Regions from separate parts of the Achromobacter xylosoxidans genome, predicted to be linked through region 1. Evidence: predicted binding sites of a transcription regulator. Region 1 holds the regulator's gene; each other region holds the start of a gene.
The links. Region 1 encodes LexA, which represses DNA repair genes until DNA is damaged. Its sites were predicted from a motif close to ACTGTATNNNNATACAGT; they were not measured.
Positions count from the first base shown of each region.

Region 2: a site for LexA is predicted at 8,560-8,577, ahead of IAG39_RS10710 (ATP-dependent helicase). Genes of this name have one in related genera too.
Region 3: a site for LexA is predicted at 2,362-2,379, ahead of imuA (translesion DNA synthesis-associated protein ImuA). Genes of this name have one in related genera too.

Region 1 is NZ_CP061008.1:2,745,005-2,755,202, reverse strand. Features, by position in the region: gene uvrB (excinuclease ABC subunit UvrB) at 1-718, opposite strand, end outside; gene IAG39_RS12930 (amino acid aminotransferase) at 794-1,993, shown strand; gene IAG39_RS12925 (IclR family transcriptional regulator) at 2,090-2,836, opposite strand; gene IAG39_RS12920 (thiolase family protein) at 2,835-4,223, shown strand; gene IAG39_RS12915 (class I adenylate-forming enzyme family protein) at 4,225-5,754, shown strand; gene IAG39_RS12910 (Bug family tripartite tricarboxylate transporter substrate binding protein) at 5,751-6,716, shown strand; gene lexA (transcriptional repressor LexA) at 6,942-7,592, shown strand; gene lon (endopeptidase La) at 7,717-10,167, opposite strand.
Region 2 is NZ_CP061008.1:2,271,742-2,281,939, reverse strand. Features, by position in the region: gene IAG39_RS10735 (ABC transporter permease) at 1-1,206, opposite strand, end outside; gene IAG39_RS10730 (ABC transporter permease) at 1,212-2,189, opposite strand; gene IAG39_RS10725 (ABC transporter substrate-binding protein) at 2,186-4,423, opposite strand; gene IAG39_RS10720 (thermonuclease family protein) at 4,545-5,201, opposite strand; gene IAG39_RS10715 (magnesium and cobalt transport protein CorA) at 5,318-6,322, opposite strand; gene IAG39_RS10710 (ATP-dependent helicase) at 6,386-8,491, opposite strand; gene IAG39_RS10705 (DUF72 domain-containing protein) at 8,611-9,507, shown strand; gene IAG39_RS10700 (PLP-dependent aminotransferase family protein) at 9,493-10,198, opposite strand, start outside.
Region 3 is NZ_CP061008.1:3,159,837-3,170,034, forward strand. Features, by position in the region: gene IAG39_RS14790 (error-prone DNA polymerase) at 1-197, opposite strand, end outside; gene IAG39_RS14795 (Y-family DNA polymerase) at 204-1,673, opposite strand; gene imuA (translesion DNA synthesis-associated protein ImuA) at 1,603-2,307, opposite strand; gene IAG39_RS14805 (amino acid permease) at 2,524-4,059, opposite strand; gene ypfH (esterase) at 4,245-4,949, shown strand; gene IAG39_RS14815 (efflux transporter outer membrane subunit) at 4,950-6,371, opposite strand; gene IAG39_RS14820 (HlyD family secretion protein) at 6,424-7,338, opposite strand; gene IAG39_RS14825 (DUF1656 domain-containing protein) at 7,341-7,553, opposite strand; gene IAG39_RS14830 (FUSC family protein) at 7,550-9,601, opposite strand; gene IAG39_RS14835 (MarR family winged helix-turn-helix transcriptional regulator) at 9,598-10,074, opposite strand.

The sequences.
Region 1 (10,198 bases):
TGGTCTCGCCACGCACCCGGAAGACGCCGCGGGTGAACTCGGCGTCGTTGCGGGTGTACTGCATGGCGACCAGGCGGGCCAGGATCTCGCGGCGCGAGATCTGGTCGCCGGCGCGCAGGATCAGCACCATGGCGTGGTAGTCGCCCGGGTTGCCGATACCGTAGATGCACGACACGGTGCCCACGATGATGGTGTCGCGGCGCTCCAGCAGGCTCTTGGTCGCCGACAGCCGCATCTGTTCGATGTGCTCATTGATGGACGAATCCTTTTCAATGAACAGGTCGCGCGTCGGCACGTACGCTTCGGGCTGGTAGTAGTCGTAGTACGAAACGAAGTACTCGACGGCGTTCTTCGGGAAGAACTCCCGCATTTCGGCGTACAGCTGGGCGGCCAGCGTCTTATTGGGGGCCAGAACCAGCGCCGGGCGCCCCATGCGGGCGATGACGTTGGCCATGGTGTAGGTCTTGCCGGAGCCCGTCACGCCCAATAGCGTCTGAAACATCAGGCCGTCTTCGACCCCCTGGGTCAACCCCTCGATGGCGGTGGGCTGATCGCCCGCCGGCGGATAGGGTTGGTACAGGTGAAACGGGCTGCCCGGGAAATCGATGAATCCGGGGCCTGGCGCGGACGGATCCGCCACGGCCAATGCCGCCGCGGGATCGGCCGCCAGGTTCGCTGCGGCCCCCGCCGTAATCGGGTCTATTGCGCTCTTAGGCATGCTAGACTCTTCCAGGGTAAACCCCTCATTATCCACAGCAGCCCGTACTGCGTCCACCCACCTCATCAGACTCCCATGAGCACCCTTTTCGATTCCGTCGAACTCGCCCCGCGCGACCCCATTCTTGGCCTGAACGAACAATTCAACGCTGATACGCGTCCCGGTAAAGTCAATCTGGGCGTGGGCGTGTACTACGACGATCAGGGTCGCATCCCCCTGCTGGGCGCGGTTCGCAAGGCCGAAGCCGCCCGCATCGAAGCCGCCGCCGCCCGCGGCTACCTGCCCATCGAAGGCATCGCCGGTTACAACAACGGCGCGCAAGCCCTGCTGCTGGGCAAGGATTCCGCACTGGCCGCCGCCGGCCGCGTGCTGACCACCCAGGCCCTGGGCGGCACCGGCGCGCTGAAGATCGGCGCCGACTTCCTGCGCCAACTGCTGCCGACCTCCAAGGTCCTGATCAGCGATCCCAGCTGGGAAAACCACCGCGCCCTGTTCGAGCGCGCCGGTTTCGAAGTCGGCACCTATTCGTACTACGACGCCGCTACCCGCGGCCTGAACTTCGACGCCATGCTGGCCGACCTGAAGGCCGCGCCGGCCAAGACCGTCGTCGTGCTGCATGCCTGCTGCCACAACCCCACCGGCGTGGACCCCACCGCCGACCAGTGGAAGCAGATCGCCGCCGTCGTCAAGGAAAACCATCTGGTCCCGTTCCTGGACATCGCCTACCAGGGCTTCGGCGACGGCCTGACCGAGGACGCCTCGGTCGTGCGCATGTTCGCCGACCTGGACCTGACCATGTTCATCAGCTCCTCGTTCTCGAAGTCGTTCTCGCTGTACGGCGAGCGAGTCGGCGCGCTGACGGTCGTCGCCGGCAGCAAGGACGAAGCCACCCGCGTGCTGAGCCAGCTCAAGCGCGTGATCCGCACCAACTACTCCAACCCGCCCACCCACGGCGGCACGGTGGTGTCGACGGTCCTGAACACGCCTGAACTCTTCGCCATGTGGGAAGAGGAACTCGCCGGCATGCGCGACCGCATCCGCCTGATGCGCAAGCAACTGGTCGACAAGATCAAGGAACACGGCGGCAAGCAGGACTTCAGCTTCGTGCTGAAGCAGCGCGGCATGTTCTCGTACTCGGGCCTGACCGCCGCGCAAGTGGACCGCCTGCGCGAAGAGCATGGCGTGTATGCCGTTTCCAGCGGCCGCATCTGCGTCGCCGCGCTGAACAGCGGCAACATCGACAAAGTCGCCAAGGGCATCGCGGCCGTGCTGTAAAGCCGTTTACCGCGCACAGGCCCATGCGGGCCTGCAGCCAGGAACGGGACCTTCGGGTCCCGTTTTCTTTTGCGCTGCCCGTTGCGCGCGGCAGCTTTACTTGTCCAGGAACCGGTTCATCTCTTCGCGGATCATCTGGGCAACAGCCTCCTGGCGCTTTTGCGTCATGCGATTGTCCAGTGCCGCGACACTGATGCCGCCCAGCACATCGCCTTCCTTGTTCATCAGCGTGACGCCCACGCCCGTAACCTTGCTGACCGCGTGGCTGCCTATCACGGCATAGCCGCGCTTACGCGCGCGGGCAATGCGCATGCGCAGCTGCTCCAGCGTAAGCGACTTGTACTTGAGAAAGCGGGCCCTGTTGACGTTGAGGTAATGCTCCGTAAGGTCTTCGTCGAAGCTCGCCAGCATGGCCAGCCCACCCGCACCCACGCCGATGGGCTGCCGGTTGCCGACCGGGATGGCCAGGGCCTGGATCGGATACGCACCCACTTCCCGAGCAATGCACAGGGTGTCCAGGTCTTGCAGGATCACCAGGAAACTGGCGTCTTCGGTGCGGTCGGAGATGCGCCTCAGCAAAGGTCCATAGCGTACGGACAGCGACGATTGCGCAGCCAGTGACTCCCCGAGTTTCCGGCAATAGTCGCCAAGGTAGTACTTCTTGCTGCGCGCGTTACGGGCCACCAGTCCCTGCGCCATCAGTTCGCGCAACAGGCGCAGCGCCGTCGGTTTTTCCAAGCCCTGCTCCCGACACACGTCGATGAGCCGCAGACCTTCCTCGTGATGGCGCTGCACGGTTTTCAGCACTCGCAGCGCTTTCTGGATGCTGGAGGATTGCGTCATGTCATCCGGATCCACACCAGGTAAAAAAAGTTTCACATGCCGGAACTTTATCCTGTTTTCAACGGGTAAGCAGGGGTTAATGCGGAACGGCCAGCCACGCAGAATAGAGCCACTCATCGATCAGCTGCCTAGGCCCAATATGAACGTCTATATCACCGGCATCGCCCATACTCCGCTTGGCCGCCACCCGGATCTCTCGGTCAAGCAATTAACCGAACAAGCCGTCAACACTGCCCTGGCCGACAGCGGCCACGGACTGGAAGACATGCAGGCGGCGTGGTTTTCCAACGTGCGCCAAGGCCAAATGGAAAAGCAGAATTCGATCCGTGGCCAATGCGCGCTGAACGCGATGGGGGTGAGCGGCATCCCCGTCTTCAATATCGAAAACGCCTGCGCCAGCAGCAGTTCCGGCTTGTTCAACGCCTGCATGGCGGTCGAATCGGGCATGTTCGACACGGTCTTGGTGGTAGGCGCGGAAAAGATGTTCTATCCGGACAAGAAGGCCGAGATGATGAACGCGTTCTTCGGCGGCACCGACATACATTTGTTGCGTCAGACATGGGATTTCTTCTGCCAGCAGGAGACCGACCCCGGCATCCGCCAGCGGCTGAACTCTCCCGGCGCCTGGAATACGCAGAGCTTTTTCATGGACATTTATGCGGCCATGGCGCGCCAGCATATGCGCACGTATGGCACCACGCAGCGGCAGATCGCCAGTGCGGCAGCCAAGAACCACGCGCACTCGACCACGAACCCGCTGGCCCAATACCAGAACGATATGTCGACCGACGAAGTGCTTGCGACCCCCGAGATCGCCTGGCCACTGACGCGCGCCATGTGCGCACCCATTTCCGACGGTGCCGCCGCCATCGTGTTGTCCAGCGGCCGCGCCCTGTCAGACGCGCGCAGGCAACGGGCCGTCAGGGTCGCGGGCATCGGCGCGGCCAGCACGGTGATCCGCGACATCGCCGATATGGACAGGCATTGCGTGCACCTGGCTGCCAAGCGCGCCTATGCCATGGCCGGGATCACGCCGCAGGACATCGACCTGGCTGAAGTGCATGACGCATCCAGCTTCGCGGAACTGCTGCAGATCGAGAATCTGGGCCTTTGCGCCCGCGGCCAAGGCGGGCCATACACCGAAAGCGGAGCGACCAGCCTGGGCGGTCCCACACCCGTCAACGTATCGGGCGGCCTGGTGTCCAAAGGACACCCGATCGCCGCGACGGGATTGGTGCAAATCCATGAGCTCGTTACGCAACTGCGCCATGAGGCCGGCGCGCGCCAGGTACAGGGCGCCCGTACCGCAGTGGCCGAAAACGGCGGCGGCTTCTTGCACTACGAAGATGCCGCGGCCGTAGTCACGGTGCTCAGCAACAGGCTCTAGCATGCAGCCTGTCGATTTCTTCCTGCATGCAGCCATGCGGTACCCGGACCGCATCGCAGCGATCGATGCGGCTAGCGGCCGCACCCATACCTACGAAGCGCTGCGCGGCCAGACGCTGGCGCTGGCTGCGGCGCTACAACGCCTGTCGGGCAAACCGCGTCCAGTGATCGCGACGCTGGCCGGCAATTCGCACGCGATGCTGCTGGGCATATTGGCCACCTACGCCTGCGCCGGCGTGCTGGTACCGCTGACGCCGACCGTGGTCGAACAGGACATCGCCCGCCAGTTGGCGACGGCCGCGCCCGACATCGTATTGCACGACGCGGCATACGAGGCGCTGCTGGCTTCCTACCACGGTCTGCGCATCTGCAACGACGCGGGCCGTCAGCTCCATGTCGATACGCTGGTGCGTGAACACGCGGGCCGGTCACCATCGCGCTCCAACCCGGATCTGAGCGAAACGACCGCCATCAAGTTCACCGGCGGATCGTCGGGCGCGCCCAAAGCCGTATTGCAGTCGCTACGCTGCATCAACACCATGGTGGCATCACTGGCCATGACATATGGTTTCGACAGCGAGGAACGCTTCCTGCTGGCTCCACCGATGACGCATGGCGCAGGCACTTTCGTGCTGCCGGTATTGCATGCCGGGGGCTGCCTGGTGATCGCTGGCAAGGCCACAGCCGAACAATTGCACGCCTTGATGGAAACCCATGGAGTGACGTCCACCTGGCTGCCCCCCACGCTGCTCCAACGGCTGGTGCAGGCACAGTGCGCCGCTGCGCGCCATCTGCCGGCGCTGCGCAACCTGCTGTATGGCGGTGCGCCATGCCCAGCCCCGCTGCAATCGCAGGCGATTGCGGAGTTTGGCCCCGTGCTGGGCGTCACCTACGGCCTGACGGAAGCGCCGGTCATCATCGCCGGCATGAACGGCGCGACCGGCTCCCTGCCGGAAAACCTCGGCAGCGCAGGCCGCATCGGCCCCCTGACGCGGGTGGCGGTCGTTGGCGCCGACGGCCACCCGACCACAATCCCAAACACCCTGGGCGAAATTATCGCCAGCGGCGACTTGCTGATGTCGGGCTACCTGAACATGCCCGAACAGACCGCGGCCGTCCTGAAAGATGGCTGGTTCCACACCGGAGACATCGGTGTCATCGATGAACGCGGGTTCCTGTTCATCAAGGGCCGCAGCAAGGACATCATCATCAGCGGCGGCTTCAATGTGTATCCCTCTGACGTCGAAAACGCCTATGCGCAACACCCCGGTATCGCCGAATGCGTGGTGTTCGGCAATGCCGACGACGACTGGGGCGAACGCGTCGAAATGGCGGTCGTGCCGATTCGGCCGGGCTCGGTCAGCGTCCAGGCGCTGATCGACTACGGCAAGCAGCAGTTGGGGTCCGTGCGGACACCCAAAATCATCCACATCGTGCAGTCTTTTCCAAAAAACACGCTGGGCAAAATCGACAAGCGGCGAATCATCGACGACTTGCGCAACGCGACCCGGCAGGAGGAACATCGATCATGAATTTCAAGACCTGGATTGCCGCCACAAGCTGCGCATTCGCCGTCACGCTGGGCGGCCCCGCGGCCGCAGCCTTTCCGGAGCAGCCCATCCGCTTCGTGGTCGGGTTTCCGCCGGGAGGGTCGACAGATATCGTCGCGCGGGTATTGGCTGAAGGCCTGTCGCGTGAACTGGGACAGGCCGTGGTCGTCGAAAACAAGGCCGGCGCTGGCGGCACTATCGGCGCCTCGTCGGTCGCGCACGCCAAACCCGACGGCTACACCATCTTCCTGGGTACCGTAGCCACCAACGTGATCAACCCGCTGCTGCGCAAGGAGCTGAATTTCGACCCTATCAAGGATTTCACCATGATTGGCGAGGTTGGCTTCTACACCAATCTGGTGCTGGTCAATGCCGATTCCAAGTACCAGAACCTGCGCACGCTGGTCGCCGACGCAAAGCAGCGGCAGTTGTCGTACTCCAGCCCCGGGGCTGGCACATCGCCGCACATGACCGGCGAGTACTTCAAGATCCTGACAGACGCGAAGATGCAGCACATTCCCTTCTCGGGCAGCGGGCCGGCGTTAACCGCGCTGATGGGTGGTCACGTCGACCTCGGGTTCGACAATCTGCCTGCGGCCCTGAGCCTGGTGCAGTCGGGCAAAGTGCGGGCGCTGGCCATCACCAGCAGCACGCGCATCAAGGAACTGCCCGACGTGCCCACCGCCGAGGAACTGGGAGTGAAGAACATGAGCGTGGACGCCTGGGTCAGCGTCATGGGCCCGGCCGGCATTCCTGCCGACCGGCTGTCGGTGCTGAGCGCCGCCTTGCTGAAAACGTTGACCAAACCCGACATCATCCGCAAGCTTGAAGACAAGGCCGTCACGATCAAAGCCACCCGCCCGGACGAATTGCAGGGCTATATCGAATCCGAGACCCAAAAGTGGCGCAGCGTCATCGAGACGGCCGGAATCAAGCCGGAGTAACAGACGCCGCATCGTCCAGGCCCGGCCGCGCCATGGAGCCGCAAGCACATGGCTTTCCAGCGTCCGGGCGCCGCCGGTTCCGCCGGGCCCGTCCAATCGGGACATTCTGAGCGGCCTGCCATTACGTTGGCTTTGAGACGGTCCGCCCCGAGCTTGCTTTTTTGCGCTGCGTCCCCCAGAATGGCGCTGTATATATGTACAGTCCGCTAGCACCGGATCATCGCCATGGCCAGCAAACTCACTGATCGCCAACAACAAATCCTGGATCTCATCAGGCAGACCGTCACGCGCACGGGCTTCCCGCCGACCCGCGCCGAAATTGCCCTGGCCCTGGGTTTCCGATCCCCCAACGCGGCGGAAGATCACCTCAAGGCGCTTGCCCGCAAGGGCGCCATCGAGCTGACCGCCGGCGCGTCGCGCGGCATCCGCCTGAAGGACGCCTCCCCTGCCCCCACGCAAAGCTCGCTGCCCATGCCGGGCCTGGCCCAATTGCTGCTGCCGCTGGTCGGCCGCGTCGCTGCGGGCAGCCCCATCCTGGCCGCCGAACACGTGGAACGCGAAGTCGGCGTCGATCCCAACCTGTTCGCCCAGACGCCCGACTACCTGCTCAAGGTGCGCGGCATGAGCATGCGCGACGCTGGCATCCTGGAAGGCGACCTGCTCGCCGTAAAGAAAGCCTCGGAAGCCCGCAATGGTCAGATCGTGGTCGCCCGCCTGGGCGACGACGTCACCGTCAAGCGCCTGCAACGCCAGAACGGCCACATAGAACTCCTGCCCGAAAACCCCGATTTCGAACCCATCGTGGTCGAAGCTGGCCAGGATTTCGCGCTGGAAGGCATCGCGGTGGGCCTGATCCGCACGCACGCGCTGCACTAGGAACCAACAGCTCCTGCGCCTGCGCAGCATAAAAAAACCCCCGCCAATTTCTTGGCGGGGGTTTTTTGTTGGAAGCCGCATCCAGGAGGGGCGCCGCTTACTGGCGGCGTCGCTCCCGGTTCCATCAGTGCTTGAGCACCGGGTCGGTCGAACCCGGTTCGGCAGGCTTGGCCACCAGGGGTTCCTTGACCGCTTCTTCCTCGGCCAGGGGCTCCGGCAGGCGCTCCAGCGCCAGTTCCAGCACCTTGTCGATCCAGCGCACCGGCACGATCTCGAGATGGTTCTTGACGTTGTCCGGGATCTCCGCCAAATCCTTGACGTTTTCTTCCGGAATCAAGACCGTCTTGATGCCGCCACGGTGAGCTGCCAGCAGCTTTTCCTTCAGGCCGCCGATGGGCAGGACCTCGCCGCGCAGCGTGATCTCGCCGGTCATTGCGACATCGGCGCGCACCGGGATGCGCGACAAGGCCGACACCATGGCCGTGGTGATCGCGATACCCGCGGACGGACCGTCCTTGGGCGTCGCGCCTTCCGGCACGTGCACGTGCATGTCGTGCTTCTCGAACACGCTGTCGGCAAAGCCCAGGCGGCGGGCGCGGGAACGCACTACCGTGCGGGCCGCCTCGACCGACTCCTTCATCACGTCGCCCAGCGAGCCGGTGCGTTGGATGACGCCCTTGCCGGGCATGTCCGCGACTTCGATCGTCAGCAGGTCGCCGCCGACTTCCGTCCAGGCCAGACCCGTCACCTGACCGATCTGGTTTTCCTTTTCGGCCATGCCGAAGGCATAACGGCGCACGCCCAGGAATTCACTCAGGTTGTCGCCCGTGACGTTGACCGGCTTGACCTCGGCGGCCTTGCCTTCAGCCTTGGCGCGGTCGCTCTGGGTCAGCAACTGCTTGATGACCTTGCGGCAGATCTTGCCCACTTCGCGTTCGAGCGCACGCACACCGGCTTCGCGGGTGTAGTAGCGCACGATGTCGCGCAGCGCGCTGTCGTCGACCGTGAGTTCGCTATCCTTCACGCCGTTGTTCTTCATCAGCTTGGGCAGCAGATGGTCGCGGGCGATGTGGATCTTCTCTTCCTCGGTGTAACCCGACAGACGGATCACTTCCATGCGGTCCAGCAGCGCCGGCGGAATATTCAGCGTGTTGCTGGTGGCCACGAACATGACGTCGGACAGGTCGAAGTCGACTTCGATGTAGTGGTCCTGGAACGTGTGGTTCTGTTCCGGATCCAGCACTTCGAGCAACGCCGACGAGGGATCGCCGCGGAAATCCATGCCCAGCTTGTCGATTTCATCGAGCAGGAACAAGGGATTGCGCACGCCGACCTTCGACATGTTCTGGACGATCTTGCCAGGCATGGAGCCGATGTACGTGCGGCGGTGGCCGCGGATCTCGGCTTCGTCGCGCACGCCACCCAGCGCCATGCGTACGAACTTGCGGTTCGTCGCCTTGGCGATGGATTGGCCGAGCGAGGTCTTGCCGACGCCCGGAGGGCCGACCAGGCACAGGATCGGCGCCTTCACCTTGTCCACGCGCTGTTGCACGGCAAGGTATTCCAGGATCCGTTCCTTGACCTTTTCCAGACCGTAGTGGTCGTTGTCCAGCACCGTTTCCGCGTTGCTGATGGAATTGTTGATCTTGCTCTTCTTCCTCCAGGGGAGGTTGATGAGCGTATCGATGTAGTTGCGCACCACGGTGGCTTCTGCCGACATGGGCGACATGAGCTTGAGCTTCTTGAGCTCGGCATCGGCCTTCTTGCGCGCCTCTTTGGGCATGTGGGCAGCGATGATCTTCTTTTCGAGCTCTTCGATGTCCGCGCCTTCCTCGCCCTCGCCCAACTCCTTCTGAATGGCCTTGACCTGCTCATTCAGGTAGTAGTCGCGCTGGCTCTTTTCCATCTGCTTCTTCACGCGGCCGCGAATCCGCTTTTCGACCTGGAGGATGTCGATTTCGGTTTCGAGTTGCGTGAGCAGGCCTTCGAGGCGCTCGGAGGTGCCGACGATCTCGAGCATCTTCTGCTTCTGCTCGAGCTTCAAGGGAAGATGCGCGGCGATCGTGTCGGCCAGGCGTCCGGCATCATCGATGCCAGCCAGCGAGGTCAGGATCTCCGGGGGGATCTTCTTGTTCAGTTTTACGTACTGCTCGAACTGCGCAACGATGGCGCGGCGCAGGGCTTCGGTTTCGGAGCCTTGCATGGCGTCCGGTTCGATCGGCGACACCTGGCAGGTGAAATGCGAATCGGCATCTTCGATGCTGTTGATGCGGGCGCGCTGGGTGCCCTCGACCAGCACCTTGACGGTGCCGTCGGGCAGCTTGAGCATCTGCAGGATGCCGGCTACGCAGCCGATCTCGTAGACGTCTTCGGGGGTGGGGTCATCCTTGCCGGCGGATTTCTGGGCCACCAGCATGATGCTCTTGCCCGCTTCCATCGCAACCTCGAGCGCGCGGATAGAGCGCGGGCGGCCGACGAACAGCGGGATGACCATGTGCGGAAACACCACGACATCGCGCAGTGGGAGCAGGGGCAGGTCGATCGGGTCGGAAGGCAGGGTCTGGCTGGCAGACATAGGAGGTTCCTCGGTATGACTCGGCGTATCG
Region 2 (10,198 bases), 470 kb from region 1:
CAGATAGGACAGCACCGCCTCGTACAAGACCAGGCCGGAAAATTCCAGCACCACGGTGATCAGGACCAGGTGCGCCACGTTGGGCAGCAGATGGCGGGTCATGATGCGCCAGTGGGAAACGCCGAAGGCCCGCGCCGCCTGCACGTATTCCAGCTCGCGCAGCTTGAGGGTTTCGGCGCGCAGCAGGCGGCACAGCCCGGCCCAGCCGGTAAAGCCCAGGATCATGCAGAGCAGGAACAGCCGCAGGTCGGCGCGCGCGGCTGATGTGTCGAACAGGTCGGCATGGTTGTCGATGTACACCTGCATCATCAACGCGCAGGCGGCCACCAGCAGCACGCCCGGAATCGAGGTGATGGTGGTGTAGAGGTACTGGATGCCGTCGTCGACCTTGCCTTTGAAATAGCCGGCGGCGATGCCGAAGACGATGGCCGGCGGCAGCATGGCGATGGTGGTGAGGCTGCCGATGACCAGCGCGGTGCGGATGCTCTTCAGGGCCTGCCACAGCACGTCGTTGCCGATGCGGTCGGTGCCCAGCGCGTGATAGCCGCTGGACAGGCCGGCCAGGGCGCCAGCCGTCAGGCACAGCAGCGTGAAGGTGACGGCCATGGCGCGCCAGGGTACGTCCGAAGCCGCCTCGTCGGCGGCCCTTGCGGCGCGCCGCCGGGCCAGGCCTGCGTACATCAGCCCGATCACGGCGGCGGACACCGCCAGCCCTGCGGCCAAGCCCAGCCCGAGCCGCTTGGCGACATCGCCCAGGTGGTCGCGGTCGGCGTCTTCCAGATGCACGCCCGCTCCCCGCAGCCGGGGAAAGTCGCGCACCGGCTTGTCGTTGACGAGCATGGTTTCCTTGGTGAACTGCCGTATCGCCAAAGGCTCGGAATAGGTCTTTTCCGGCGTGGTCAGCACGGAACCCGTGAGCAGTCCGTCCAGCGCCGAGCGCACCGCAGGCGCATAGGCCGGCGGCGCGTCGGCCGCGGCGCCGGGGGCCGGCGGCAGCAGCGGCCGGTAATGCACCGAGTCCAGCAGGCCCACCACCACGAACGCGGCCAGAATCACCGCCGAGCACATGGCCGGCGTGTCGCGCGCCACGCGCGCCCAGGTCGCGCGCAGGTTCGGGCTGCGGCGCACATGCCATACATAGGCCAGCGCGCCCAGCGCCATGAGCCACAGCGCGATATCGGTCCAGAGGAAGACGAACTTGGGCATGGCGGCTACTCGAATCGGACGCGGGGGTCGGCCAGCGTGTAGGAAATGTCGGCCAGGATCAGCCCCACGATGTAGAGGGCGGCGCCCAGGAACACCATGGCGCGCACGATGGAGAAGTCCTGCGCGTTGATGGCGTCGATGGTGTAGCTGCCCAGGCCGGGAATGCCGAAGAAGGACTCCGCGATCAGGCTGCCCATGAACAGCAGCGGCAACGCGGCCACCGTGCTGGTCAGGATGGGCAACATGGCGTTGCGCAGCACGTGCCGGAACAGCACGACGCGTTCAGCCAGGCCCTTGGAACGCGCGGTGCGCACATAGTCCTTGCCGATCTCCTCCAGGAACAGGGTGCGGTAGAAGCGCGCCTCCGGCCCCAGCCGCGACACGATCGCGACCAGCACCGGCAGCGCCAGGAACTTGACCACGTCCAGCCCACCCGAAAAGCCCGAGAACGGCACCAGCCGCAACAGCTTCGCAAAGACCCATTGGCCGGCGATGATGTAGAACAGGCTGGAGATGGACAGCAGCAGCACGCAGACCACCACGCCCCAGAAGTCGAGCCGCGTGGCGCGGAAATACACCAGCGTCAGGGAAAAGACGATGCTGACGAAGAGCCCCAGGAAGAAGGTGGGCACCGCCAGCGCCAGGCTGGGCCCCATGCGCGTCTTGATCTCGCGGCCGATGTCGCGCCCGCCGTCGGACGCGCCGAAGTCCATGACCAGCAAGGGCACCGAACGCTGGTAGAACACCGTGTCGGTCAGTTGCGCCGCGCCTTGAGCCTTGGCATTGAAGAACAGCGGCTTGTCGTAGCCGCGCTCGACCTTCCATTTCTCCACGGCTTCCTGGTTGGCGCGCTGCCCACCGATGGCCAGCCGCGCCATGTCGTCGGGCGTGTTCACGGCGAAGAACAGGATGAAGGTGAAGAGATTCACGCCGATCAGGATCAGCACGCCGTACAGCAACCGGCGGATCACATAGCCGATCATGATTGATGCTCCTTGCCCAGGGCCGGCGCGAATGCCGTCTGGCGTTCACGCCGCTTCAGCGCCACATATGACGGCCATATCGCCAGCGCCAGCAATAGCGCGAACAGGCCTATCGGCCACCACCTCGGATAATTCCACTCGTCGATCTTCTGCTGCCGCAGGACCGGGTCTATCTTCATGTACTGCAGCGTATTGCGCACCATCTGGGTCGGCTTGGCATTGCCGACCCACTGCTGGTACGCGCCGCCCGACATCGGGAAGTAGCCGAACATCCAGGGCGCGTCGCGCTGCACGATGGCGGTCATCTTGGCGATGAGCTGTTCCTTTTCGGGGCCATCGTCCAGGAACTTCATCTGCTCGAAGAGGCGGTCATATTCGGGGCTGGCGTAGTTGGCCGCGTTCTCGCCGCCGCCCTTGGCCTTGGCGTTGGGACCGTAAAGCAGGAACAGGAAGTTCTCGGCGTCGGGGTAGTCGGCGTTCCAGCCCCACAGGAAGATCTGCGCGGACCCTCGCATCATCTTGTCCTGGAAGCGGTTGTAGTCGGTGGCGCGCACGTCCAGCTGCACGCCGATCTTGGCCATCTGGCGCCGCATCCAGTCGAACTGCGGATTGGAGCCGCCGCCCTGCATCGAGTCGTAATAGAGCACCAGCGGCGCCCCGGTCTGGGCGTTGCGGCCGTCTGGGTAGCCGGCCTCGGCCAGCAGGCGGCGGGCAACGTCCACGGACTTGCGCACGGGCTTGCCGTCGACCAGGTTGTAGACCACCGGGTTCACGCCTTCGGGCGGCTCGCGGTAGCCGAGCACGCCCGGCGGCACCGGGCCGTAAGCCACCGATGCCTGGCTGTTTTCGAACACCGCGACGTACTCTTCCCAGTCGAAGGCGATGCTGATGGCCTGGCGCAGCTTGCGGTTCCTTTCTTCCTGTTCCGGCGTGTCGCCCTTGCCCACCACCGGGTCCAGCCAGTTGAAGCCCATGTACCAGTTGGCGGTCTCGACGGTCGTGGGCAGCTTGATGCCGTGTTCGTTGTACAGGCGCGCCTTGTCCTGGCTGTCGCCCGCCGCGACCAGCATGGCCACGCCGTACTCGCCGCGCTCGATCTGCGGCACGTCGTAATAGCCCTGCAGGAACTTGCCGGTCAGAGGGATGGCTTCCTTTTCGACGCTGAATTCCGCGCGGTCGATGAAGGGCGTGGGCTTGCCGCAGTCGGCCAGCAACCCCGCGGCCGCGTCGCCGGGCTCGCCTTCGCAGGGATAGGGTTCGCCGTGGAAGTTGGGGTTGCGGCCCAGCACGTGGCGGCGGTTCTGCAGCGACTCCACCAGCATGTAGGGGCCGGTGCCGACCGGCCACGTATTGAACGACAGGTCGTGCGCCGCCATGCCGGGCTGGCTGTAGAAGCGGTCCGCTTCCCAGGGGATGGGCGCGGTGAACGTCATGGCCAGCCAGTACTTGAACTGCGGGTACTTGCCGTTGACGCGGATGCGCAGCGTATGCGGATCCAGCGCCTGCACGCCCGTAAAGCCGTCGGCCTCGCGCAGATCCAGCCAGGGCGGCGCGCCGGCGCCGCCCGGCATGTCTTGCCGCAGCGCCTGGTCGCGCTGGCGCAGCCGGTCGGCATACTCCTTCAGGCCCGTCACGTGCTCGGTCATGAGGCTGGAGATCGGCGACACCACGCGCGGGCTGACCAGGCGCCGGAACGCGTAGACGTAATCATCGGCCGTCAGTTCGCGCGTGCCGGTGCGCGGGAAATCGGGAATGTAGAACTTGTCGTCCAGTTCGCCTGGCGCCAGCGGGAAGTAGTCGTAGCTGCCGTCGGTCTTGCGGGCGAATGCCGGATGCGGCGCAAAGCGCGCCCCCGGCCGGATCTTGATGTCGTAGATGCTTTGCGCGATCTGCTCGCCGGGCGTGTCGGCGGGCAACGTGTTGCCCTGCGCGTCCAGGTAGACGGGCGGGTCGATCGACGCCGCCGCGCGCGGCACCAGTTCGTAGGGCCGCTTCAGGTAGTGGTAGCCGTACAGCGTCTCATAGATGTTGTACGTATAAGGGGTCTCGTCGCCGGAATAAGAGCTGGCCGGATCCAGGTACTTCGGAGAGCGTTTGACGAAGGCGGAAAACAGCGTGTTCTGGCTTTCGGCGCCGGACGGATAGGGGCTGTTGATGGGGCTTTCTTGCGAGCAGCCCGCCAACGCCAGCGACAGCAGCATGGCCGCCGCCCAGAGCCGCTTCAATGCACGCATGGAAACCTTCCCTTCGAATCGTTGCGACAGAGGATAGCAAACACGGGCCGGGGACCATACCCAGGCATCCCCCAGGGCTGGCGGCGCTTGGGCGCGGCGTTCCGGGCCGGCCCGCGCGGGTTCAGCCGCACTGGCGCTGCCGCCAGCAGTCGTAGCGCCACTTCCAGGGTTGCATGGCGCCGGGCTGCGCCCACAGGCCGCGCCCGGCCGCCTTGGCCTGGCGCTGCAGGTCCGGCATGGCCTTGTCGCGCAGGTAGTCCCCCTGGCGCGCCGTATAGGCCCAGGCGTAACCGGCCTCCACTTGCAGGCGGTTGGCCGAGCGGCCGTCATCCAGGATCAGGGCGCAGACTTCCCGGCCGTACTGATCCTTCTCGTAGCATTGCGCGGTGAGCGTCTTGCCTGCGACCAGACCGGCCAGGTTCTTGCGCGAGGCCTCGGCATAAGGCTGTCCGGGTTGATCGGACCCGTGGCCCTCTTCGGGAGCATCGATGCTGTCCATGCGGATGCGGTGCTGGCCGTCGGGCGCGCGCAGGGTCACGGTATCGCCGTCGGCCACGTTCACGATCGTGCCGGTGAGCGTGTAGCTGCCCTGCGGGACGCCGCCAGCCAGCGTCGCGCCGGGCCGGCCCTGTGTGGAAGGGGCCGGACGTTCGGTGCGCCCATCTCTTTCCGAAGGCTGCAGCCAGTTGACGATGGCGCCCGCCGCCGCGAGGATCACGGCGACGATCAGGGCGGTCAGCTTGCTGCCGCCGCGTAAGGGAGATTTGCCGCGCACCAGCCGGGCTCCAGGTAGGAAAACGCAGGCAGTTTGCCATAAAGGCGGGACGTGGAGTCGCGCCCGGCCGGCGGGTTACGCGCGCTGGCCGCCGGCGGCCCTGCGCGCTGCCCCCCCTCCTACAGCCAGCCGGACTTGCGGAAGCGCCAATACAGGACCGAACAGATCGACACGATGACGCCCAGCGTGATCGGATAGCCCCAGGGCGATTTCAGTTCGGGCATGAACTCGAAGTTCATGCCGTAGATGCCGGCAATGGCCGTGGGCACCGCCAGGATGGCGGCCCAGGACGCCAGCTTGCGCGTGGTGTCGTTCTGCGCGGCCTGGCCTATCATCAGGCTGGCTTCAAAGGCGAAGGCCAGGGATTCGCGCAGCGAGTTGAAAAGCTCATCCACGCGCAGCACGCGGTCGGCGACCTCGCCGAAATACGGACGGGCATGCTCGTCCACCGCCGACATCTCGACCCGCGCCAGGCGGCGGCAGATCTCGGCCAGCGGCGACACCACGGTATGGATGCGCAGCAAGTCGCGGCGCTGCCGGTACAGCCTGCGGATGTCGGAGTCCTTGGCGCCGCGGATCAGCAGCTTCTGTTCGGCGCCCTCGACCACGGACTCGATCTTGCCGGCGGCCGCCACATAACGGTCCACCAGCCAGTCCAGCAGCTCGGAAGCCACATAGTCGCTGCCGCGCTTGAGCAGGTCGGGCGAGGCTTCCAGACGTTCGCGCAAGGGGCTATGGCCGGCGGTCGCGCCGCGCCGCACCGTGACCAGGAAGCCGTCGCCGATCAGGAACTGGGTCTCACCGAAGATGGGGCGCTCGGCCTCGACCTCGACCGTGATGGCGACGATGAGGATCATGTTGCCGTAGTCGATGATCTTCGGCCGCCGGTGGGCTTCCAGCATTTCTTCCTGGTTCTTGTCGCAGGCGCCGAGTTCGCTGGCGACCTTGGCCAGCACTTCCGGGCGCGGATTGCGCAGGCCGATCCACAGCATGCCGTGGTCCTGGCTGACGTACTGGGCGACCTGGTCGATGGGAACCTCGCGCTCCCGCCGTCCGTTCACGTAGGCGATCGATGCGACGACCTCTCGTTTCGAGTCGTCGGCGGCCTGTTCTTCAGTAGACATAAACACCCTTGGTCAATGCGATCCCGACCGGACAGCTTGTGTATCGGCCGATGATAGCCCAGCCTACGAGAACAGGTTGCGCACCCGCTTGGCCACATCCACGCTGGGCGCCTGCGGCTCCTTGAGCGCTGCGCGCCCGGCGGGCAGATCCGGCAGCTTGGGCAAGTGATCGAACAGCGGCAGAATCGCATTGGTGATGTAGCGCGTGCGCGAACCGTAGACGTGCCGGTCGCCCATGCCGGTCTGCTGGTGCACGTAGAAGCGCTGCGGCACGATGAGCTGCAGCCGTTCCTTGGCGCGCGTCATCGCCACATACAGCAGGCGGCGCTCTTCCTCGATTTCCTCGGCCGTGCCGGTGCTCATGTCCGACGGGATGCAGCCGTCCACCACGTTCAGGACGTAGACCGCCTTCCATTCCTGGCCCTTGGCGGAATGGATGGTGGACAGGATCATGTAGTCCTCGTCGCGATGCGGCGCGCCGGACTCGTCGCTGGTGGCGTCCGGCGGATCCAGCGTCAGCTCGGTAAGAAAGCGTTCGCGCGTGCCGTAGCCCGCGGCGATGCGCACCAGCTGGTCCAGGTCCGCGCGGCGCACGCGCGCATCGTCGTACAGCCGTTCCAGTTGCGCGCCATACCAGCGCAGGGCCAGGTCCACGTCGGCGGGCCATTTCAGCGCGGGATCGCACAAGGCCGCATAGGTATCGGCGAAAGCGCCCCACTCTTCCTGCGCCGCCGCGCCCGGCTTGAATTCACGCAACGCGCGCAGCGGTTCGGCGGAGGCGGACATGGCGTCCATCAGCTTGCCGGCCGTGGCGGGTCCGATGCCCGGCAGCAACTGTGCCACGCGAAAGCCCGCCATGCGGCCGCGCGGATTCTCCGCCCAGCGCAATATCGACAACAGGTCCTTCACGTGCGCGGCCTCCAGGAAGCGCAGGCCGCCGAACTTCACGAAGGGAATGTTGCGCCGGGTCAGCTCCAGTTCCAGCGCGGCGCTGTGGCTGGCGGTGCGGAACAGCGCCGCCTGTGACTTGAGCGTGGCCCCGCCCTCGCGCTGCGCCAGCACCTGGTCGGCCACCCAGCGCGCCTGGCCGGCTTCGTCGCTGACCGTCACCAGTTCAGGCAACTGGGACGACTGGCGGTCGGTCCACAGGTCCTTGGCGTAGCGCTCCGTGGCCAGGCCGATCACGGCATTGGAGGCGTTCAGGATGGGTTGGGTCGAACGGTAGTTGCGGTCCAGCGTGATGACCCGGGCCGGATTGGGAAACTGGTTCGGAAAATCCAGAATGTTGCGCACCGTGGCCGCGCGGAACGAATAGATGGATTGGGCATCGTCGCCCACCACCGTCAAACCGCGGCCGTCGGGTTTCATCGCCAGCAGGATGGCGGACTGCAGACGGTTGGTGTCCTGGTATTCGTCCACCAGCACGTGGTCGAAGCGCGCCCCCACGTCGGCCGCGATGCCGGGATCGCCCATCATCTCGGCCCAGTACAGCAGCAGGTCGTCGTAGTCCAGCACCTGCTGGTCCTGCTTGGCCGCGACGTAGGCGCGGAACAGGTTCTTGAGTTCGTCTTCCCATTGGGCGCACCAGGGGAAGGAGGTCTTCAGCACGTCGGCCACCGGCGTCTGGCTGTTGACCACGCGCGAATAGATGGCCAGGCAGGTGCCCTTGAGCGGAAAGCGCGACTTGGTGGACGACAGGCCCAACTCGTGGCGCACCATGCCCATCAGGTCCTCGGCGTCGCCGCGGTCATGGATGGTGAAGGCTTCGGACAGGCCGATGCGTTGCGCGCAATCGCGCAGCAGGCGCGCGCCGATGGCGTGGAAGGTGCCGGCCCAGGGCAGCGACGGCGCCTGCTGCGTGGCGCGCAGCCGCATCACCCGCTGCAGCACCGAGCCCACGCGCCGCTCCATTTCCAGCGCCGCGCGGCGCGAGAAGGTCAACAGCAGCATGCGCTGGGGATCGGCGCCGTTCAGGATCAGGTGCGCGACCCGGTGGGCCAGCGTATTGGTCTTGCCCGAGCCGGCCCCGGCGATCACCAGCAGGGGACCGTCGTCCCCCGGCGCGCCGGCCACGCCAAACTCGGCGGCCTCGCGTTGGGCGGGATTGAGATCGGCCAGGGGATCGGGACGTTCGGCGGACGGGTTGGACGTATCGGTTTGGTCGGACATGGGACGGGGCCGCAGCATGGCGGCCGCTGAAAACGGCGAGCCCGGACATTGCCGGACCACGAATGAACACTGTATATTTATACAGAATTTTTTCGATAAAGTCTGATTTGCCTGTGGCCATGCGCCTCTTGAGCGGCACCGCCTCCTGGACCGACCCCACCCTGCTGGCCTGCGGCCGCTTCTACCCGCCCGAGGTCCGCAGCGCCGAAGCGCGGCTGCGCTTCTATGCTTCGCGCTTTCCCATGGCGGAGGTCGATTCCAGCTATTACGCCATGCCCACGGCCGAAAACGCCTACTTGTGGGCGCAGCGCACGCCGGACGATTTCGTCTTCAACATCAAGGCCTTCCGGCTGTTCACCGGCCATCAGACGCCGCTGTCCGCACTGCCCGCGGACATCCGGCGCGAACTCCCTGACTGGCCGGAACCCGTCATCTACCACGACCGCATGCCCGCCGACCTGCGCGACGAACTCTGGCGCCGCTACCAGCTTGCGCTGGAGCCCTTGCGCATGGCCGGCAAGCTGGGCGCGGTGCATTTCCAGTTTCCGCCCTGGATCCGGCGCGATGCGCGCGGCCGGGCGCGGGTGGCCGACTGCGCGCGCCGCATGGAAGAACACCTGGTGTCGGTGGAATTCCGCCACCGCAGCTGGTTCGATTCGCCCGCCGCCACCGCGGACACCCTGGCCTTCGAACGCGATCTCGAGGTGGTCCATACGGTGGTCGACAGTCCGCAAGGGTTCGACAACACCGTCCCCGCGGTCTGGGAATGCACCCATCCGGAACTGACGCTGCTGCGCCTGCATGGGCGCAACACGGCCACCTGGAACGTGTCCGGCGCCGCGTCCTCGGGCCGCTTCCAATACGAATACTCGGAACAGGAACTGGCCGAGCTGGCCGAGCGCTTCTCACGCCTGGCGGCGCAAAGCGCCCAGGCGCACGCGGTGTTCAACACCAACTTCGAAGACCAGGGCATGCGCAACGCCGCGGCCTTCGCGGCAGCGCTAGCGCCCGCCTGACGCGGCCACGGGCTGCGCCGCGGCGGACGCGCGCGCCACTTCGTTCAGGCTGTCCAGCAACACCTCGAACTTGCGCGCGATGTCATGCTCGGGCACGCAGGCGTAGCCCAGCAGCAGGCCAGGCCGGCGGCCTTCGTCGTTGACGTAGTAGCGCGACAGCGCGCGCGTCAGCACGCCCTTGCTGCGCGCCACATCCACCACGCGCAGGTCGTCCATGTCCTGCGGCAGCGTCAGCACCAGGTGCAGCCCCGCCATGCTGGCGTCGCGATGCAGCCAATCCGGCCCCAGCCGGCGTTCGATCAGATTGACCAGCATGGCGCGGCGCCGTCCGTACAGCATGCGCATGCGGCGGATGTGGGCGGCGTAGTGACCTTCCGAGATGAACGTGGCCAGGGCCGCGTGCGTCATCAGGTGGCCTTCGCGGTAGAGCTCCGCGTGCGCCGCCTGGAACGCGGCGGTCAAGGTCTTGGGCAGCACCAGATAGCCCACGCGCAGGCCCGGATACAAGGTCTTGCTGAAGGTGCCCATATAGATCACGGGCGCGTCCGGTTCCAGCCCCAGCAGCGAAGCGATGGGCCGGCCGGAGAAGCGGAATTCGCTGTCGTAGTCGTCTTCGATGATCCAGCTGCCGCTTTGCCGCGCCACCGCCAGCAGCTGGCGCCGGCGCGTCAGCGACATGACCGGCCCCAGC
Region 3 (10,198 bases), 410 kb from region 1:
TGGGCGCGGACCACGCCCGCCAGCGAGCATTCGTCGGTGATGGCGAGCGCGGCGTAGCCCAGTTCGGCGGCGCGTTCGACCAGTTCCTCGGGGTGCGAAGCGCCCTGCAGGAAAGAGAAATTGGACTGGCATTGCAGCTCGGCGTAGCCGGGCAGCTGCGCCAGGAGGCCGGGGGTGTCGTCGTCGTCCATGCGCATGACGCTTCAGGCGTAGAGCCCATGCAGGAACCAGCGGGCGTGCTCGTCGTCGCGCTCGCGGTAGATCCAGTAGCGCGCGGCGGCGGCGTCCTCGGCGACGAAGTAGTCGCGCACCGTCAGGGCCGGGTCCCACCAGCCGCTTTCGATGCGTTCGGGGCCGCGCATCAGGCGCAGCGCCTGGCCGCCGTAATGCGGCCGGTGGCCGGAAAGCTTCAAGGGCAGCGGCGGGTCCAGCAGCCAGAAGGGGCGGTCCAGCAGGGCGGGCAGGGGCGCGGGACGTTGGGGCGGCGACAGCGCGTCGCCCCAGGCGTTGGCGGCCTCGGGGCGGTGGTCGGGAACCGGGTGGGCGTGGCGCACCTGGTCGCGGCCCAGCCGCGCCACCAGCAGGTCCAGCAGCCGGGCATGGTCGGCGGGCGTGCCGCCGGGCTCGGGGAACAAGGTAGTGCTGGCGGCGGGCTGTTCCACCGTGTCGGGCGCCAGCAGCGCCACGGCGATCACGGGCGCTTCCAGCGTGAAGCGGGCCAGCTTTTCCCGCAGCAGGTGGAGGATCTGCGGCGCCTGCCAGACCGGCTGGGCCAGGGCCAGTTCCAGTTCGGTGGGCGGCCGGGCGTGGCGGCCGCGTTCGTGTTCCATGCTGAGCACCACGCGGCGCACCGCCAGTTGCCGGGCGCTGAGCCAGCCGCCCAGCTGTTCGGCCAGCCGGCGCGCCACCGCCAGCACCGCGTCGGTGTGCTCGACGTAGTCGGTGAGTTCGATGCGGCGCGAGAACTGGTGCGGCGGCTCGATCCAGCGGTGGAGCTCGGGCGCCAGGCCGTAGGCGGCGTCCAGGGCCTGCAGCAGTTCAGGCGCGCTGCGCCGCTGCAGGCCCGCGCGCGGCAGGGCGCGCAGGTCCGCCAGGGTATGGCAGCCGATGTCGTCGAGCCAGTCGCGGCGGGCCTGCGCCTGCGGCAGCAGGGCCAGCGGCAGTGCGTCCAGCCGCCGGGTCAGCGTGGGCAGCGTCAGGGTGCGCCGGGGTGCGCGCCGGCCGGGGCTGCGCGCCAGCAGCCAGGCGCCGGCGGCGGTCGGCGCCATGCCTAGCGAGACGCGCAGGTCCAGGGCGCGCAAGGTGGCGGCGACCCGCCGGTGCAGCGCCTTCGGACCGCGGAAGAGCATCAGGCTGGCGCTTACGTTCAGCAGCAACGTGTCGCCGTCGGCCAGGGCGATTTCGGGTGTGTATTGCAGCAGCGCCAGCGCCGCGCCCTGCAAGGCTTCGGACTCGGCCAGGACATCGCGGGGCAGCAGCTCGACCTCGGGGGCGATGGCGGCCGCGCCCGCGCGGCGCATGCCCGGCTTGACGCCGGCGCGGCGGGCGGCGGGCGTCAGGGCGGCGACGCGTTCCTGTTCCAGGACCGCGAACGCCTGCCCCTCAAGCGGCCAGTGCGGGCGCAGTGCGTCCAGCGGCAGGCAGCGCAGGAAGGCGGCGATCCAGAGGCGCATGGCGGGGAGAAACAGGTGTGGTGGCGCCCGGTTCCAGGCCCACGTATAGCGGCGTATCGCAGGCGGGCCCGCGGCGCTTCAGGATGTGGACGGACAAGCCGCCCGCGGCCGGCGCGAGCGCCAGCCGCAAGGGCGCGGGCGTGGCGTTTTGCGCCGCGCTGCTGGGGCGCACCGCGATGAACAGCAGGTCGCTGGCCTGGGCGGCCAGGTGCAGGCGGCGCAGGGATTCGGGGCGCACATGGGGCAGCCAGCAGATCAGGGCGCCGCAGCTGCCGTTCTTCAGGATCTGTTCGGCGGCCCAAAGCGCGTCCACGGGTTTTTCCGGCGCCACCCAGAGCAATTGGCGCGGATCCAGCCGCCAGCTCATCCAGCTGGCGATGTGGGGCGCGTGCGGCGGCTGCACCAGCGCGATGGCGCGGCGGGTTTCCAGCTGGGCCAGCGCCGGACGCAGCAGGCGGATTTCGCCGATGCCGGGGTGCGGCACCAGCAGTTCGGTCAGCGAACCCAGCGGCCAGCCGCCGTCCGGCAGCTCGGGCGAAAGCGCGGCATGCCCGGTGGGCAGGGTGCGGGCGGCGCCTTGAGCCAACTGAGTGGCGCGCCACAACGCGGGATGGATACGTTCTGGGGACTGCATGGCGATCGGTTCCGGCTTGCGGGGACCCGGGGTAGTGGCCGATGCGTCATTATAGCTGTATATATATACAGTATTTAAAAGGGGCAGAGCGCGCCGCGAATAGTTTTGCGCCGGTAACGCGGCAGCCCAAAAGAAAACCCGCCCGTACACCTTTCGATGCAGAGGAGCGGGCCGTGTTGAACGCGATTTTAGCCGCTTCAGGCAGGCGGATCGCAATCAAGCGCGGGCGTTCTGCGCAGTAGATACCGAGGCCTCCACACCCGCCGTGCGATCCAGATCCAACCCATAAAACCGCATATCCTCGTACCGGATCCAGTGCGACTTGCGCACCAGCCGGTGGCCGATCCACAAGGCCAGGAACAGCGGGATCGCCAGGTAGGTGGAGATCACGCCGATCCAGTCGATGCGGTCTTGCAGGAAGGCCTGGTAGTTCTGGCCCAGCGTGACCGCCAGGCACAGGACGAAGGCCAGCAGCGGGCCGAAGGGGAACAGGCCGGCCTTGTAGGGCAGGTCGGCGGTGTCGTAGCCGTGCTTCACATAGCCCTGGCGGAAGCGGTAATGGCTGACCGCGATGCTCAGCCAGACGATGAATTCGGTCATGCCGGCGAAGTTCAGCAGCCAGATGTAGACGGCCTTGGGGCTGTACACCAGGCTGAACAGGCACAGGCAGGCCAGCAGCGCGGTGGCCATCAGCGCGTACAGCGGCACGCCGCCGCGGGTGACGCGCCGGAACAGGGCGGGCGCCTGGCCCTCCACCGCCATGTTGAACAGCATCCGCGTCGCCGCGTACATGCCGGAATTGCCGGCCGACAGCACCGAGGTCAGGATCACGGCGTTCATCACGGTAGCCGCCGACAGCAGCCCCGCGTGCTGGAACACCAGCGTGAAGGGGCTGACCGCGATGTCTTCCACTTCGTTGCGCAGCAGCTGCGGGTCGGTATAGGGCAGCAGCAGGCCGATGATCAGGATGGCCAGCACGTAGAACAGCAGGATGCGCCAGAACACGTGGTTGATCGCGCGCGGCACGTTGCGGCGGGGATTCTCGGATTCGCCGGCGGCCACGGCCACCAGTTCGGTGCCCTGGAACGAATAGGCCACCACCATCGCCACGCCCACCCAGGTGGCCGCATTGCCCACGAAGGGCGCGTCGCCGACCGACCAGTTGACCAGGCCCACGGGCGTGCCGCTGTGGATGATGCCCACCAGCATCGCCAGCCCGACGCCGATGAAGCACAGCACGGCCACGACCTTGATGATGGCGAACCAGTACTCGGCTTCGCCGAAGCTGCGCGCCGAGAAGGCATTCAGCCCGAAGGTCAGGGCCAGGAAGGCCACGCTCCATATCCAGCCGGGCGTATCGGGGAACCAATAGGCCATGACCAGTTGCGCGGCCACCACGTCCACCGCCACCACCGTGGCCCAGCTGATCCAGAAGTTCCAGCCCAGCGCGAAGCCGAAGCCGCCGTCGACGTAGCGCGAGGCATAGGTGCAGAAGGAACCCGATACCGGCATGAAGGTGGCCAGTTCGCCCAGGCTGGTCATGATGAAGTAGACCATCAGGCCGATGGCCAGGTAGACCAGCAGCGCGCCGCCCGGGCCGGCCTGGGCGATGGCGGCGCCGGAGGCCACGAACAGGCCGGTGCCGATGGCCCCGCCCAACGCTATCATCGTGAGGTGGCGCGCCTTGAGCACGCGATGCAGCTGGTTCTGGCCGGCAGGCGTGGCGCCGGATTCTGTTGTCGGAGTTTGCATTACTGGGGTAGGAAGTTGCCGCGGCGGCGGACCATCAGGCACGGGCGTGCGGGCCTGCCCGCCAGGCAATGCCGCGCAAGCCAGCCGGTCCGTGGCGGTGCGGCAAAGGTTGCTTCAAGGCGCGCATTTTACAATGCGGCTATTCCGGGGCCGTTCGGCGGCCCCAGCCAGCACGGAGCAGTTTCATGGCGTCTTCCACTTCTATCGAGTTTCTTCCCAACGCCGGCGTCGACGTGCGCCAGCTGTTTATCCTGCTGCACGGCGTGGGCGGCACCCCCGACGACATGGAGCCGTTGGCAAAAGCGGTGCGCGCGGCGTTCCCCAGCGCGGCGGTGCTGGTGCCCCAGGGGTTCGAGCCCTACGACGGCGGCGGCGACGGCCGGCAGTGGTTCTCGGTGCGCGGCGTGACCGAGGAAAACCGCCCGGAACGCGTGGCGCGGGCCTTGCCGCCCCTGGAAAACTATGTGCGCGAGGCGCAGGCGCGTTTCGGCCTGCTGCAGTCGGACACGGCGCTGGCGGGCTTTTCGCAGGGCGCCATCATGGCGCTGGAACTGGTGCAGGCGCACGACGGCATCGCCGGCCGCGTCATCGCCTTCTCGGGCCGCTACGCCCAGATGCCCAAGCTCGCGCCGCAGTTCACCACGCTGCACCTGCTGCACGGCGCCGCCGATCCGATCATGAACGTGGAGCTCATCCAGGCCGCCCAGGCGCGCCTGACCGAGCTGCACGGCGACTCGACCATCGACATCGCGACCCAGGTGGGGCACGCATTGCACCCGGCGCTGATCGAGCGCGCCATCGTGCGCTTGAAGACCTGCGTGCCGTTGCGCAGCTGGGAGGCCGCGCTGGGTCTTAACCAGACGCCGCCCGACGGCACCCCGGTGCATTGATCATTTTTCCCAGCCGCCGCCCAGCGCCAGGAACAGCGCGATCTGGTCGCTGCTGAGGTCGGCCTGCGAAGCCGCCAGCGCGCTTTCGTTGCTGGCCAACGTGCGCTCGGCATCCAGCACGGTCAGGTAGTCGGTCTTGCCGTACTGGAACAGGCGGCTTGCCTGCGAGGCGGCCTCGGCGCTCTGGTCGCGCGCGGCGCGCAAGGCGGTGTCGCGATCCAGTTGGCGCGCGTAGACCACCAGCGCGCTCTCCGTTTCCCGCAGGGCATTCAGCACGGTGGCGTCGAAACGCGCCGCCGCGGCCTTGGTGCTGGCCTGCGCCTCGGCGATGCGGGCCTGCGCGGCGCCGGTGTTGGGTATGGTCCAGGAGATCAGCGGACCGACGCTCCAGCTGAAGGTGCCGCGGTCGCCGAACATGGCGGCTGGGCCGCCCGAGGCCGCCGACAAGCCCAGCGAGATCTTCGGATACAGGTCCGCGGTAGCCACGCCGATGCGCGCGGTGGCCGCGGCCAGGGTGCGTTCGGCCTGGCGGATGTCGGGACGGCGGCGCAGCAGTTCGGCGCCGTCGCCCACGGGGATGGTTTCGGTCAGGCGCGGAGCCTGGGCGCATTGCAGCAGCGCGGGCGGGATTTCGCCCGGCGTCTGGCCGGTCAGCGCCGCCAGGCGGTACAGCGCGGTGCGCTGCTGGGCCTGGAACGGCGGCAGGTTGGCCTGCAGCTGTTCAAGCTGGCTGCGGGCGCGGGTCACGTCCAGCGTGGTGCCGCGGCCGGCGCGTTGCAGCCGGTCCACCGCGTCCAGCGATTGCTTCTGCACCTGCACCGAATGCTGGGCCGAAGCCAGCTGCATGCCGGCCGCGCACATATTGGCGTAGGCCCGGGCGGTCTCGGCGGCCACGGTGACGCGGGTGGCGTCATAGGCGGCCTGCGCGGCCTGCTCGTCGCCGCTGGCCGCTTCCACGGCGCGGCGGATCTGGCCGAACAGGTCCAGCTGGTATGCCACGCTGGCGCCCATGGAGTAGGACCAGCGGTTGGGCGGATCGATGCCGGGCTGCAGTTCCTGCAGGCCGGACACGTGGCCGAAAGTGGGCGAGGCATTGACGCCGATGGACGGCTGCTGCTGCGCCTGCGCTTCGCGCACGGCGGCCTGGGCGCGTTCCAGGTTGGCGCTGGCCACGCGCAGGTCGGTGTTGGCGGCCAGGGCTTTTTCCACCAGACTATCCAGCACGGGATCGTCGTACAGGCGCCACCAGTGGCCAGGCACCGCATCCTGCCGGAACGCCGCCTCGCGCGCCTGCGTGAAGGGCGCCTGCGCGCTCTGCCGCTCGGCCGCCGATCCGGCGGGCACCTGGTAGTCCGGGCCCACGGCGGCGCATCCGGCCAGCGCAAGGGCCAGCGTAAGAGGCAGGAGGTATCTGGTGTTCATGGCGGTTACGGCTGTGCGTCGATAAGAGAGTAGGGGTGGAAGAAAGGAACGATCAGGACGGCTGGCGCGCCCCGGCTTGCGAGTGGGCCGGGCCGGAATCCACCGACACGGTGGCGGTTTGTCCCGCCACCAGGCGCACGCCTGCGGGCACGTCGTCGATCTTCACGCGCACCGGGATGCGCTGCGCCAGGCGGACCCAGTTGAACGTGGGATTGACGTTGGGCAGCAGGTTGGCGCCGGTGCTGCGGTCGCGGTCGGCGATGCCCATGGCAATGCTCTCCACGTGGCCGCGGATATGGTGCGAGTCGCCCATCAGCGTCACGGTGACGGGGTCGCCTTCGTGGATGCCAGGCAGCTTGGTTTCCTCGAAATAGCCTTCGACGTAGAACGAACTGGAATCCACCAGCGCCATCACGCCGCGGCCAGCGGTGGCGTAGGAACCCGCGCGCAGGTCCAGGTTGGTGATGCGGCCGTCATTCACCGCCAGCACGCGGCTGCGTTCGAGGTTCAGGCGCGCGGTATTGAGCTGCACTTCGGCCTGGGCCAGCGCGGCTTCGGTCTGCTGCAGCTTGGTCTGGCTTTGTTCCAGCGCCTCGGCGGCCACCAGTTGGCCCAAAGAGCGGTTGCGCTTGGCGTCGCGCACGGCCTGGTCGCGCGCCACTTGCGCGGAACGCACCGAGGCCTGGGCCTGGTCGTAGGCCAGCTGGAAGCGCGCGCGGTCGATTTCGAACAGCACGTCGCCGGCCTTGACGTCCTGGTTGTCGTGCACCGGCACGCTGGTCACCAGGCCGGAGACATCGGGCGCGACCTGCACCACGTAGGCCTTGACGCGGCCGTCGCGGGTCCAGGGTTCGACTTCATAGTGCACCCAGAGCTGCCAGCCGGCGTAGGCGGCCGCGGCGACGACGACGGCGGTCACCGCGAACTTGCCGATGGCTGCGGGGCGCAGGGCGTTGGGGAGTTTCATGCTTATCTCTGGAGTAAATAGGGGGAAATGAGGGATACGCCGTACAGCAGCACCACGAACAGCGCCAGGTCGAACAGCGCGGGGTGCCACACCAGGCGGTACAGCCCGGCGCGGGCCAGCACGCGGCGCACTGCCCAGGCCACGCCCAGGGTCACCACGCCCAGCACCAGCAGCCAGGGAAAATAGACGCCGTAGAGATTGAATTCGCCGATCATGATGCTTGGCCCTCCAGGGTGGGATGGGCGGGTTGGTAGTCGGGCGCGTCGGGGAAGAAGGCGCGGCGCAGGCCCACCAGCGCGACCACGGCGCGGTCGCGGGCGGCGGCGCCCGGGGGCGTGGCCGTCACGCTGGCCAGCGCACGGTCGATCTGCGCCAGGAACTCGGGCGTCTTTTCGCCGACCTGCCAGGCCGAGCGCGCGTGGAAGAATTTCGCCAGTCCGTCCAGCACCGGCTGGATGGCGGGTTCCGCCATGGGCAGGTGACGCCGGGCGCGCTGCAGTTCGGTGATGTCGCGGCCCACGCGCAGGTCTTTCAGCGCGTCGGCGGCGACCAGGTCGTCGGGCCGCTGGGCCAGCGCCAGACGCGGCTGCAACAGGCCAATGCGGTCCAGCATGCGGGCGGCGTAGGTGTGGCGCGAAGGCGCGCGCGGCGAGCTTGCCAGGGTTTCCAGTTCCTTCCAGTTGGCGGCCTGGATGCGGCGTGCGCTCCAGTCGGCGCTGACGGTGCGGAAGATGGCGGCGATGATGGCCGCGGTGGCAACGCCCATGCACTGCGCGACCTGCGTGTCGATGAAGGACACGATGTCGGCGGTGTTGGTGTCCTGCAGCGCCATGGTGCCCAGGAAGCCGAACAGCATCGCCATGGCCTTGCCGGCGGTGGCGGGCCGGGCAATGAAGATGCCCAGCACGAAGGTGGTGGGCAGCATGGCCAGGGCCAGCATCTCGAACGAATGCAGGGCGGGCATGATGCCCAGCAGGTACAGCGCCGACAGCGGAATCGAATACACCGTGTAGGTCAGGAACTGCATGATGCCGGGGACCGGATTGTCCTGCGACGCGAAGAAGCAGCTGAAGATGGCGGCCATGAGCGCGGCGGTGGCACCGTTGCTCCAGGCCGTGCCGATCCAGAAGGCGCAGCAGACCGAAATGGCCACGCCGGCGGCCAGGGCCGACAGCAGCGCCATGCCGCGGTCGCGGTGCAGCGCGGTGTTGGGCGCGGGATTGGAGCGCGGCGCGCGCAGCGGCGCGCCCGCCAGGCCTGCGCGGATCTCGCGGCGCAGCGCCAGGCATTCGTCATAGGTGTCGACCAGTTCGCGCAAGCGCGTCATCAGGCTGGCCAGCAGCACCTCGCGCCAGCTGGAGCGGCTGTCGATGTCGGGCGTGAGGCGGGTGGCGGCGGCGCGCAGTTGGACCGCGGTCTCGTGGGTGGCCTGGGCGCCGGCGTTGATCCATTCGGAGATGTCGGCGAGCAAGGCCGTGACGGCTTCCGGCAGTGGCTGGCCGCCGGCCTGCAGGGCGCGCATGCGGTCTTCCACGGCGGACACGGTGGGCGTCAGCGCTGCGATCTGGTCCTGCATGGCGCGCACCGCGCCCGAGGTCCAGCGCAGGTTGCTGGTGTCGAAAGGCACGTGGGTGGACATCAGGCGCAGCTGCGTGATGTCGTTGGCCAGCACGCGGCGGTCGCGGTCCTTCTGTTCGGTGGCCTGGCCGCTGAGCGTGTCGTGCATCCAGTTGCGGGCGTCGCGCACGGCCTTGTCCAGCATCAGCGTCAGGGCCGGGGCCAGGCCGCGCGGCAGCACGATGCTGTGGATCAAGGTGGCGCAGACGATGCCCAGGCTGATTTCCTCGACGCGGGCGAGGGCGGTGTCGAACACCTGGGCGGGGGCGGTCACGCTGGGAAAGCCGATCATGGCGGCGGTATAGCCCGCCAGCATGAAGAGGTACGAACGCGGCGTGCGGTCCAGCACCGACAGGTACAGGCAGGCGCCCACCCACAGCACCATGGCGGCGGTCATGACCACCGGGGAATTCGATAGCCGCGGCACCAGGTAGACGGTGGCGGCCGAGCCGAAGAAGGTGCCGGCCAGGCGGTACAGCGCCTTGGAGCGCACCGCGCCCGACCAGGGTTGGGCCACGACGTAGGCCGTGGTCATGGCCCAGAACGGACGCGGCAACCCCATGCTGTAGGCCAGGTAGAGCGCCATGATGGCGCTCAGGTAGCTCTTGAGCGAGAAGATGGATTCGCGGACGTTGGGGAGTTTCACGCTTGTTCGTCCTGTGGCTGGGTGCCGGCGCCGCCGCGGCCCAGGGTGACTTTCAGGCTGTCGAAGACCCGCAGGCAGGCTTGCAGGTCGGCTTCGCTCACGCCCCGGAACAGGCGGCGGCGCAAATCGACCAGCACATCCTCGACCTTGGCGCGCAGCGCCTGGCCGGCGTCGGTCAGGTGCAGGGTCTTGGCGCGGCGGTCGTGCGGGTCTTCGCGGCGTTCCATCAGGCCTGCGGCGACCAGGTGGTCCAGCACCCGCACCAGCGAGGGGCCTTCCACGCCCAGCGCCTCGGCCAGCGCGCCTTGGCGCACGCCGTCTCCCAGGCGGCCGGCCAGGATCACGGGCCAGGCGGTGGCCTGGGACAGGCCGTAGTCGGCCAAGGCCTTGTCGGCGGCGCCGCGATAGGCGCGCGACAGGACCATCAGGGCGGAGGTGGTGGCCATGAGCTGGGAGTCGGTGGGCGTGTTCATGGAATAGATTGTATCCTATCTATTAGCTTACTAATAATTGAAAATGGCGATTATCTCCATGGATTTTCTCAATCGGGAAAATAGAGGACGGTTGTTCCAGCTATGGAAAACCAGGGACAGTGTT